2 regions of the Mesorhizobium sp. LSJC269B00 genome follow, and region 2 is predicted to be linked to the other one. Evidence: riboswitches for the same ligand, from Rfam matches in the RefSeq annotation. Region 2 holds a riboswitch; the other holds the start of a gene.

Region 1 (4,779 bases), on a different contig from region 2:
TGTCGAGATCGTTGGTCGGCTCGTCGAGCACCAGAAGGTTGGCCGGCCGCGCCAGAACACGCGCCAGGAGCAGCCGCGCCCGTTCGCCGCCGGACAGCTCGCGCACCGGGGTGCGCGCCTGTTCCGGCTTGAACAGGAAATCCTTCATGTAGGACACGACATGGCGCTGCTCGCCATTGATGACGAGGTTTTCGCCGCGCCCGTCCGTGAGATACTGCGCCAGGGTCTCGGCCGGATCGACCGCCTCGCGCTTCTGGTCGAGCGTGGCGATTTCCAGATTGGTGCCGAGCCGCACCGAGCCGGCATCGGGCTTCATCTCGCCGGTGAGCATCTTCAACAGCGTCGTCTTGCCGGCGCCGTTCGGCCCGACAAGGCCGACGCGATCGCCGCGCTGGATGCGGGTCGAGAAGCCCTTGACCACGGTCAGGTCGCCAAAACTCTTCTCGATGTTCTTGGCCTCGATCACCAGCTTGCCGGATTCGGCGGCGTCGCTGGCCACCATGGTCGCCGAGCCCTCGGCGCCGCGATGGCCGCGAAAACGCTGGCGCATGGTCTGCAGTTCGCCCAGGCGGCGCATGTTGCGTTTGCGGCGAGCCGTCACGCCATAGCGCAGCCAATGCTCCTCGCGCACGATCTGGCGGCCGAGCTTGTGCTGTTCGCGCTCTTCCTCTTCCAGCACAAGGTCGCGCCATTCCTCGAAATGGCCAAAGCCCTTGTCGAGGCGGCGGGTCTGGCCACGGTCGAGCCAGACAGTGGCGCGCGAGACGCGTTCGAGGAAGCGACGGTCGTGCGAGATGACGATCAGCGCCGAAGACGTCCGGACAAGCTCTTCTTCCAGCCATTCGATGACCGACAAATCGAGATGGTTCGTCGGCTCATCAAGCAGCAGAATATCGGGTTCGGGCGCCATGACGCGGGCAAGTGCTGCGCGGCGCGCCTCGCCGCCGGAGAGATCGTTGGGGTTCTCCGTGCCGGCGAGGCCGAGATGCTCCATCAGATATGTGGCGCGGTAGGGATCGTCGGCAGGCCCAAGCCCGGCCTCGACATAGGCGCGCACATTGGCAAAGCCGTCCATGTCGGGCATTTGCGGGAGATAGCGCACCGTTGCCGAAGGCTGGCGGAAGACCTCGCCGTCTTGCGGCTCGATCAGACCAGCAGCAATCTTCAGGAGCGTCGACTTGCCGGAGCCGTTGCGGCCGACGAGCGCGATCTTGTCACCGGCGGACGCCGTCAGTTCGGCGCCATCGAGCAGCGGCGTGCCGCCAAAGGTCAGTCTTATGCCGTCGAGGTTGAGAAGGGGCGGGGCCATGTCAGCTTTCAGGCAAGGGGTAGGGGTGGGCGAGCAGCAGCGCGCGGCCATGGCCGAGCGCGATTTCGAGGCCGCCCCCGGTCGTGTTGGACTTGACCTCGTTCGAGATGGTCAGCGACGAGCCGAACACGACCTCGACATGGTCGAGCGGCCACTTCGCGCCGGACACGGTGAGGCCCGAAAGATCGGAAAAGCCGAGCACCGAAAACAGCGTTCCGTCGGCATAGTCGAAGCCGGCCTTGCCAGGCAGCAGAGGGGCGCCTTCCTGCGCTCCGCTGGTCAACAGCAATTTTGTGCCGGCCTCGGCCAGCCGCAGGCTGAGCGCCAGATGGAGGAAGGCGTGGTCGGCGCGCTTGCCGCCGAAAGCGCCGGCCAGCACCAGGCTGGTGGCGCCGCGTTCCAATGCCGCCGCGATCGCCAGTTCGCCATCGGTCTTGTCCTTTTCGGGAGGAAACACCTCCCGCGGCACGGCGGCGAGATCGGCAGGCAGGTCCGCCGGCACGGAATCGAAATCGCCGACCCACAGCTCCGGCATCACGCCGAGCAGGCGGGCATGATCGATGCCGGCGTCGGCGGCGATGACGCGCGTGCCCGCGACCTGGCGGTCGAGCCGCGGCGTGCGGACGAGATCGCCGCCAAGCAGGATGGTGAATGTGCTCATATCCGCTGGCCCTTACCAGCCCCGCCGACGAAACGGAAGGCCGAGCGGCACCGTCACTCTTTGTTGGAGCATGATCTTTTTCCGGAAACGGATTCCACTTTCCGGGATCACGCTCGGGCAAACTTCCACTTGCGTGGCACCTTGGCCGGGCCTATGTGTCGAAACGCTCTAACGGGGTGCCGGACGCGATCTTCGCGGACCGGCTGAGAGGCAGTCTCGCCAACCCGCTGAACCTGATCCGGTTTGTACCGGCGGAGGGATTAGACGCTTCGGACAGCCCGACGCCTCAATTCCTTTCAACACGAATGAAGGAGGCGCCGATGCGCATTTTTTTGTCCCGTCTTGTCCCAGCGCTTGGGCTTGCTGTTTCGCTACTGGCAAGCCCTGCGTGCGCGCAGGAAAAACTCACGATCTATACCTATGAGAGTTTCACTGCCGACTGGGGTCCAGGCCCCCAGGTGAAGAAGGAATTCGAGGCCGAGTGTGGCTGCAGCGTCGACTTCGTCTCGGTGGCCGACGGCGTCGCGCTGCTCAATCGCGTCAAGCTCGAAGGTGCGTCGACCAAAGCCGATATCGTGCTTGGCCTCGACACCAACCTCACCGCGGAAGCCAAGGCTTCCGGCCTGTTTGTCCCACATGGCGCGGTGGCTGAAAACAACGTGCCGGGCGGCTGGAGCGACGACACTTTCGTGCCCTACGATTATGGCTATTTCGCCGTCGTCTACGACACCGAGAAGCTGAAGAACCCACCGAAGAGCCTGAAGGAATTGGTCGAGGGCGATGCCGCCGACAAGATCGTCATCCAGGATCCGAGGACGTCGACGCCGGGCCTTGGCCTGCTGCTGTGGGTTAAGTCGGTCTATGGCGACAAGGCGCCGGAAGCCTGGGCGAAACTCAAGGGCAAAGTGCTGACGGTGACGCCGGGCTGGAGCGAGGCCTACGGCCTGTTCACCAAGGGCGAGGCGCCGATGGTGCTTTCCTATACGACGTCGCCGGCCTACCACATGGTGGCCGAGAACACCGGGCGCTTCCAGGCGGCGTCGTTCGAGGAGGGCGAGTATCTGCAGGTCGAGGTCGCCGGCATCACCACCACGGGCGCGAAGAGCCCGCTGGCGGCGAAGTTCCTGGCCTTCATGACCGGGCCGAAATTCCAGGATGTCATTCCGGAGACCAACTGGATGTTCCCGGCCGGGAAAACCGACAAGCCGCTCAATCCGGCTTTTGATAGGCTGGTCAAGCCGGCGAAGACCTTGCTGTTCAGCCCGGAAGAGGTCGCGGCAAATCGCAAGGCCTGGGTGGATGAATGGCTGGCGGTGATGAGCAAGTAGCTTTGGCTGTATGATCGAAAGATGAGTGCCCTACGGCGCCCCCCTCTGTCCTGCCGGACATCTCCCCCACGAGGGGGGAGATTGGCTATCGTCGGCGATTTCGCCAGTCGCCAAGGTTGCAGGAATAAGCGGGGCGCGGAAATAGCTGGTCTCCCCCCTTGTGGGGGAGATGTCCGGCAGGACAGAGGGGGGCGCGAAGGAACGCGACGCCCGGTAAAGAGTGCAACGCTCTGACCCCCGCATCACGGCCGGCATTGTCGCGCTTGCGGCAATCGCGCTGCTGATCGGTGGCGCCTTCGCCGGCCTTATCCGCGAAGGCGCGCACGACCTTTCCGGCGCCGCGTCCGCCTTTGACCTCTATCTCCTGCGCGTTGTCCGCTTCACGCTCTGGCAGGCTGCGCTCTCGATGCTGCTTTCCGTCGTACCGGCGCTGTTCGTCGCCCGGGCGCTGTCGCGGCATCCGCGCTTCTTCGGACGCGGCTTCATCCTGCAGCTATTCACTGTGCCCCTTGCCTTGCCGGCAATTGTCGGAGCGCTGGGAATACTGGCGCTCTATGGCCGCGCCGGTTATTTCGCCGCGATCGGTGGCCAGAGCTGGCCCGACATCTATGGGCTGTCGGGCATCCTCGTCGCCCACGTCTTCTTCAACCTGCCGCTGGCCACCCGGCTGTTCCTCGAAGCGCTGGGAACGGTGCCGGCCGATCAATGGCGGCTGGCGAGCCAGCTCGGCATGGGGGCGAGGCCAGCCTTCCGGCTGATCGAGTGGCCGGTGCTGCGCGCCGCGCTGCCGGGCGTCGCCGGGCTTGTCTTCATGCTTTGCATCACCTCCTTCACCATCGTCCTGATCCTCGGCGGCGGGCCGGCGGCGACGACGCTGGAAGTCGCCATCTATCAGGCGCTGCGTTTCGACTTCGATCCGGCGCGAGCGGTGACGCTGACGGTGCTACAGATCGCGCTGACTTTCGCCGTCATGCTGGCGCTGACGCGGCTCGGCGCCAATGTGACCGGCGACGCCAATTTGCCTGTCGCGCCGCGCCGCTATCACTTGGCCGGCAAAGCAGAAACAGCGTTCAACGCCGTCCTGATCGTGCTCGCCTTGCTGTTCGTCGCCGGACCGATGGCGGCCACCGTTGCCTCCGGCCTCGGCGCCGATCTCGGCCGGCTGGCGGGCGAGAGTGCCGTGCGTCAGGCGACGCTGACCAGCGCCGGTCTCGCCTTCTCGGCGGCGCTACTTTCGGTGGCGCTGGCACTGTCGCTGATCATGGCGCGGCGGGCACTGTCGCTGCGCCGCCGGTCCAGTGCCCGTTCATTGCTCGAACATGCCACCGACACCGGCGCCGGCTTCGTCCTCGTCGTGCCGCCCATCGTCATCGGCGCCGGCTGGTTTCTCCTGCTGCGCACGGTCAGCGATGTCTTTGCCATCGCGCCGGTCATGGTCGTCACCGTCAATGCGGTGATGGCGATGCCCTTTGCCATCCGCG
Region 2 (4,779 bases):
CAGCGTGCCGCCGCCAGTATCGCCATAGGGCAGGATCTCAACATCGAGCCCGACCTCGTGGTAGAACCCTTTGTCGCGGGCAACGAACAGGCCGACATGGTTGGTGTTGACCGTCCAGTCGAGCGCGACGGTGATTTTTTGCGTAGCCGCATGAGCGCGAGAGGCAAGCGGCAGTCCGGCAGCCAGCGTCAGCAGCAAAGCCTGCCGGCGTGTGAATTCGGTCATGAAAAACTCCTTTGAGCGGTCTGCGGGAACGAGGGCCGGTCAGTCCCGGGATTGAGCAGCGTGTCGAGGATGTCGGCTTCGAGCGCGGCGGCCTGGCGCGCGGCATCGCTGCCGGTGGTGCGCGGGCGCGGCAGCGGCACGGCAATCTCGCCGATGATGCGGGCCGGCCGCGCCGACATCAGATAGATGCGATCGGAGAGGTAGACGGCTTCGCGCACGTCATGGGTGATCAGCAGCGCCGTCCAGCGTTGGCGCTGCCACATGCCTTCCAGCCAGCGCTGCATACCCGCGCGGGTCAGTGCATCCAGCGCGCCAAAGGGCTCGTCGAGCAGCAGCATGTCGCGCTGCTGCACCACGGTGCGCAAAAGGGCGGCGCGCTGGCGCATGCCGCCGGAAAGCTCGGCCGGCCAGGCGCGCTCGAAACCGGCAAGGCCGAACTCAGCGAACAACGGCGCGACGCGTTCGCGCGCCGCCTTGCGGCCAAGACCCTGCACTTCCAGCCCCAGCGTCACATTGTCGATGACGCGCCGCCACGGCATCAGCGCGTCGCGCTGCGGCATGAAGGCGAAGGGGCTGCCCTGCAATGGCGCGCCGTCGAAGCGCATGTCGCCCTCGCCTTTCAGCGCGCCGGTCAGCAACTGGAACAGCGTCGACTTGCCGGCGCCGGAAGGGCCGAGGATGGAGACGAACTCGCCGGCCGCGACATGAAGCGAAATGCCGGCGAGCACCTCAAGCGCGCCGAAGTTCTTCCTGATGTCCCGGAGTTCGAGCCGCGTCATTGACGGTTCTCTTCTGCAGCTTCAACCTTGCCGTCGCGGCTTTCGCTCCCTGCATTCTCCCAAGGCATGGCGAAGCGCTGGACGAGCACCGCAATGGCGAACAAGACAAGCGTGAGCGCGGCGCTGACGGCGACCGCGGCGAGCACCAGATCGGGCCGAAAGTTGTTCTTGGCATTGAGCATGTAGATGCCCAGCCCCTTCGCCGCCCCCGCATATTCGGCGAAGATCGCGCCGACGACGGCGTAGGTGATGGAGATGCGCAGCCCGGCGAAGAAATAGGGCAGCGCCGAAGGCAGGCGCGCCAGCCAGAAGATGCGCCAGCGCCCTGCCCCCATGGTGGCGAGCATCTGCGAAATCGCCTTGCTGGTCGCGGCAAAACCCTCGACCAGCGCCACCATCATCGGGAAGAAGGTAACGAGCGCCACAAGCAAGATTTTTGGCATCAGCCCGAAGCCGAACCACAGTACGATGAGCGGCGCAATCGCGACCAGCGGCAAGGTCTGGCTGACAATCAGCAGCGGAAACAGCGCGCGGCGCAGCGGGGCCAAGAAATCGACCAGCGCCGAAAGCACGAAGGCAGCGACCAACGAGCAGGCGAAGCCGGCTGATGTGGCGCGGATGGTGGGCAGCGTGTTGTCGGCAAGGGCAGCGCGATGCTCCCAGGCCTGCTGCAGCACGCGCGACGGCGCCGGCAGCATGGTGGGCGCAGCGCCACCATAGCGGGCGTAGAGCTCCCACGCCGCGAGGAGCAGGGCGGAGGCGCAGGCGGCGGGGATGGTCTTGGCGATGGCTGCGGCTAATCTCCCCCCTCGAGGGGGAGATGTCGCCGAAGGCGACAGAGGGGGTCGTCTCGCATAGAGCGCCCACGCCTTGCCGATGCGAAAAGGACGTCGGCGCTCCACGCGCTGGGACCCCCTCTGGCCTGCCGGCCATCTCCTGCTCGAGGGGGGAGATTCGTGGGCATCGCGGTCTTCGCCAATCGCCAATGGCTCCCCTCCTCTCTGTGCTGAGGGGTCAGAGGCATCTCCTCCACGCAATGGGTCAGATAAACCAGCCACGGCAATATCCTCAAGGAACGACGCTTGAGCCGCGGCTCAGACGGCGCTCGGGCTGTTCGCCGAGATCGTGATGTCGAGGGTGACGTGGCCGGCGCCGGGGCCGAAGCGGCAGAAGGCCTCGTTGAGCGTGGCAAACACCGCACCGGCATCGCCACGCAATTTGGTGCAGAAGTTCTTTGAGCGCTCAAAGACGCCGGACTGTTTCAGGAAATCGATGCAGCCGTAGATCTCGTCCATATGGTCGCCCGTGCCCATAACGTAGAGCGAGAACTGCGCCGCCACCGGCTGGCCGGTCGACGGCGTGGCCTGGACAGCGCGGATCGCGGCGATCTTGCGCTCGTCCAGCGGAATGGCGGGGCCGCCGGTCTCGTCGGAGCGGCAGATCGGATCGTCGGGCTCGCCCGGACAGCCGCGCGAGACCGCCGCCGAAAGCACGCAGTGCTTGCCGCTTTTGGCCGCCGCGACGAACAGGTCGCGCATGGCGGGAAACAGCACCTCGGGCGGCCCGACCATAAGGGTCGAGATGTCATCGGTTTCGATCCGCAGCCGGTCGCGCCAGGGATCGAGCGCGCCGAGCGCGCCGAGGATGACGCCGACGAAATCGTCGGTCATGGGATAAAGGGAAATCTGTGCGCCTGAAAACATCGCCCGCCTCGCTCCGCTGGTATTATCCAGATCAGCTTTAGGGTCCGAAGGCTTGCCGCCCTCATCTCAGCCCCGACGATACGGAGCACCCCTGTGGATGGGCGGGTTAAAGCACCGTTCGCGGCATTGGGGAAGCCGTTTGTTGAGGCACTGCGGGAAAGTGTTTTGGGCCAGACGTGCCGGGCGCCCGGGCGTTAACAGACGACTCGTCAGTTCGTTGCGTTATAACGTTTCCACGAACTTCTTATAACTGCGTTGAAATTCAAGCTGATAAACGTAATTATAAGAAAACGGCAGAGACTCCGCGCAGCCCTTACGGTTTCTGGATTTCCTTATCCGCGACCCCATCCGGACTGTGCTCCTGCATCGCTCGGGCTTGCCTGTGCTGGTCCCCTCGCCCCAGCGCTACGCCATCCACAAGCTGATCGTCGCCTCGCGACGCGGGCCGAGCGCTGGCGCCAAGCGGGAGAAGGATCTCCATCAAGCGCGCCTGCTGACCCAAGCGCTCGAAGCCACGCGTCGCCAGGACGACCTTGCCTTCGCCTTCATGGAAGCGTGGGACAAGGGCGAAAACTGGCGCGAGACGATCCGGGGCGGCTTGAACCTGTTCGACGCCGCCACGAGGGAAAACAGTCACACCATCCTGGGGAAATCCCTCCGCGAAATTGGTGCGACTCCTGAAGGATTCACGATGCGGGATTAGCTGAAGCGACCGCTGCTATATTCATTTCCATCGTCCCAACCGTACGAAATTGGCTTGACGCTTATTCGTACATAAAGTACGATATCTCTTTTCGCAGAGAGGAATGTCCTTGAGCACAGCGAACCATGTTGCCTTCGCCGATCTCTCTCGGCCTTTGCTGTCACCCCCGTCGTTGCCGCCGCCTTTGTTGCCGCCGCCTTTATTGCCGCCCCCTTTGTTGCCCTTGTCATTCGATCAGTGCGAACGCCTCGCCGGGGCTTGGCGAATGGCCAGCCAAGACATCGCCGACGACATCCGCTTCATCCGCCAATATCTGAAAGTCGTTGCCGAGAAGGACGAGAGGCTGTCGACCGGCACCCTTGTTCACAGCCGCGCCTATGTCGAGGCCTGCGCCGGCTGGCTGCCACAGACTGTAACGCGCTATCTGCGCCACCTGCGCCAGATCACCGAATGCGAACTGGCCATGACAGCTGCCGGCATTCGCTTTGCGCTGTCGAGTTATGCCTGGGAGGCATGAGGGCGCCTGTCGCCAAACACAAGGAATTGCGCTGCCCGTCGCAGGCGCAATTCGTCAGGTTGAGAGGCTCGGGCGCGCCTGAACGGCGGGCGCCAAGGATGGCCCCGGCCAGCGAATTCCGGCCTTGCTTTATTTCGACTGGCCTTATTTCTGGCCTTATTTCGATTTGGCTTTGCCGGACTTTGCGGCGGCAGGCTTCGCCGCCTTTGGCTTGGCGGCTGCCTTGGCGGGCTTGGCGTCAGCTTTCTTCGCCGCCTTTTTGGGCTTGGCGACCGCGCCATCGACTTCAGCCGTGGCCTGCTCCCAGTGTTCCTGATGCGCGCCTTCAGGCCGGCCGGCCTTTTCCCAGATCTCGTGCGCGCGCTGGCGAATGCGGTCCTGTTTGTCGTCCGTCACTTAAGCCTCCGTGGTTGGGTCCGGCCGGTTGGTCCAGATTCCACGAAAACATTAGCCGAAAATTCGACCGGCGTCTTGAGTGACGAGACATCTCAGCGCGGGTCGGAAATCACCGCAACGCCGAGCAGCGCCGCTTTCTTGACGATCAGCCCGGCGAGGTCGGCATCCGAACGATCGGTGCCGGTGCGCTCCCGCAGGAGCGCGATCGCTTCCTTCATCGATAACAGCGCCGTGTTGCGCTCGGCCAGCAACTTGTCGCAACACGCCGCAACATTGGCGGAGTTCGGGGTCTCGACATGCGGCAACATGGCAATTCTCCTTTCATCATGTTCGTCATTCGGCCCTGCCGCCCTTTTGGGAAGAACGACAGGGCCGTATCACCGATGAATGGTTAGGTTGTCGAGCGTTACTCGACCACCTCGACAATCCTGCGCGTGCTGGGGTCGACCAACACGG

Evidence for each region. A riboswitch is a leader RNA that binds a small molecule or an ion and turns the genes downstream of it on or off. The one in region 2 is predicted to bind thiamine pyrophosphate.
Region 1: linked by a shared signal. The riboswitch ahead of thiB (thiamine ABC transporter substrate binding subunit) and the one ahead of X771_RS145605 (YkoF family thiamine/hydroxymethylpyrimidine-binding protein) in region 2 are both predicted to bind thiamine pyrophosphate.

Annotation. Positions count from the first base shown of each region.
Region 1 is NZ_AYVN01000022.1:1,754-6,532, forward strand. It holds gene X771_RS136695 (ABC-F family ATP-binding cassette domain-containing protein) at 1-1,309, opposite strand, end outside; gene X771_RS136690 (thiamine diphosphokinase) at 1,311-1,970, opposite strand; TPP riboswitch at 2,133-2,247, shown strand; gene thiB (thiamine ABC transporter substrate binding subunit) at 2,291-3,298, shown strand; gene thiP (thiamine/thiamine pyrophosphate ABC transporter permease) at 3,519-4,779, shown strand, end outside.
Region 2 is NZ_AYVN01000008.1:38,126-42,904, forward strand. It holds gene X771_RS145620 (ABC transporter substrate-binding protein) at 1-225, opposite strand, end outside; gene X771_RS145615 (ABC transporter ATP-binding protein) at 222-1,004, opposite strand; gene X771_RS145610 (ABC transporter permease) at 1,001-1,843, opposite strand; gene X771_RS145605 (YkoF family thiamine/hydroxymethylpyrimidine-binding protein) at 2,099-2,707, opposite strand; TPP riboswitch at 2,698-2,810, opposite strand; partial or broken gene X771_RS145600 (GSU2403 family nucleotidyltransferase fold protein) at 3,009-3,305, shown strand; gene X771_RS145595 (hypothetical protein) at 3,676-3,927, shown strand; gene X771_RS145590 (DUF2934 domain-containing protein) at 4,084-4,323, opposite strand; gene X771_RS145585 (hypothetical protein) at 4,416-4,631, opposite strand; gene X771_RS145580 (DUF1236 domain-containing protein) at 4,730-4,779, opposite strand, start outside.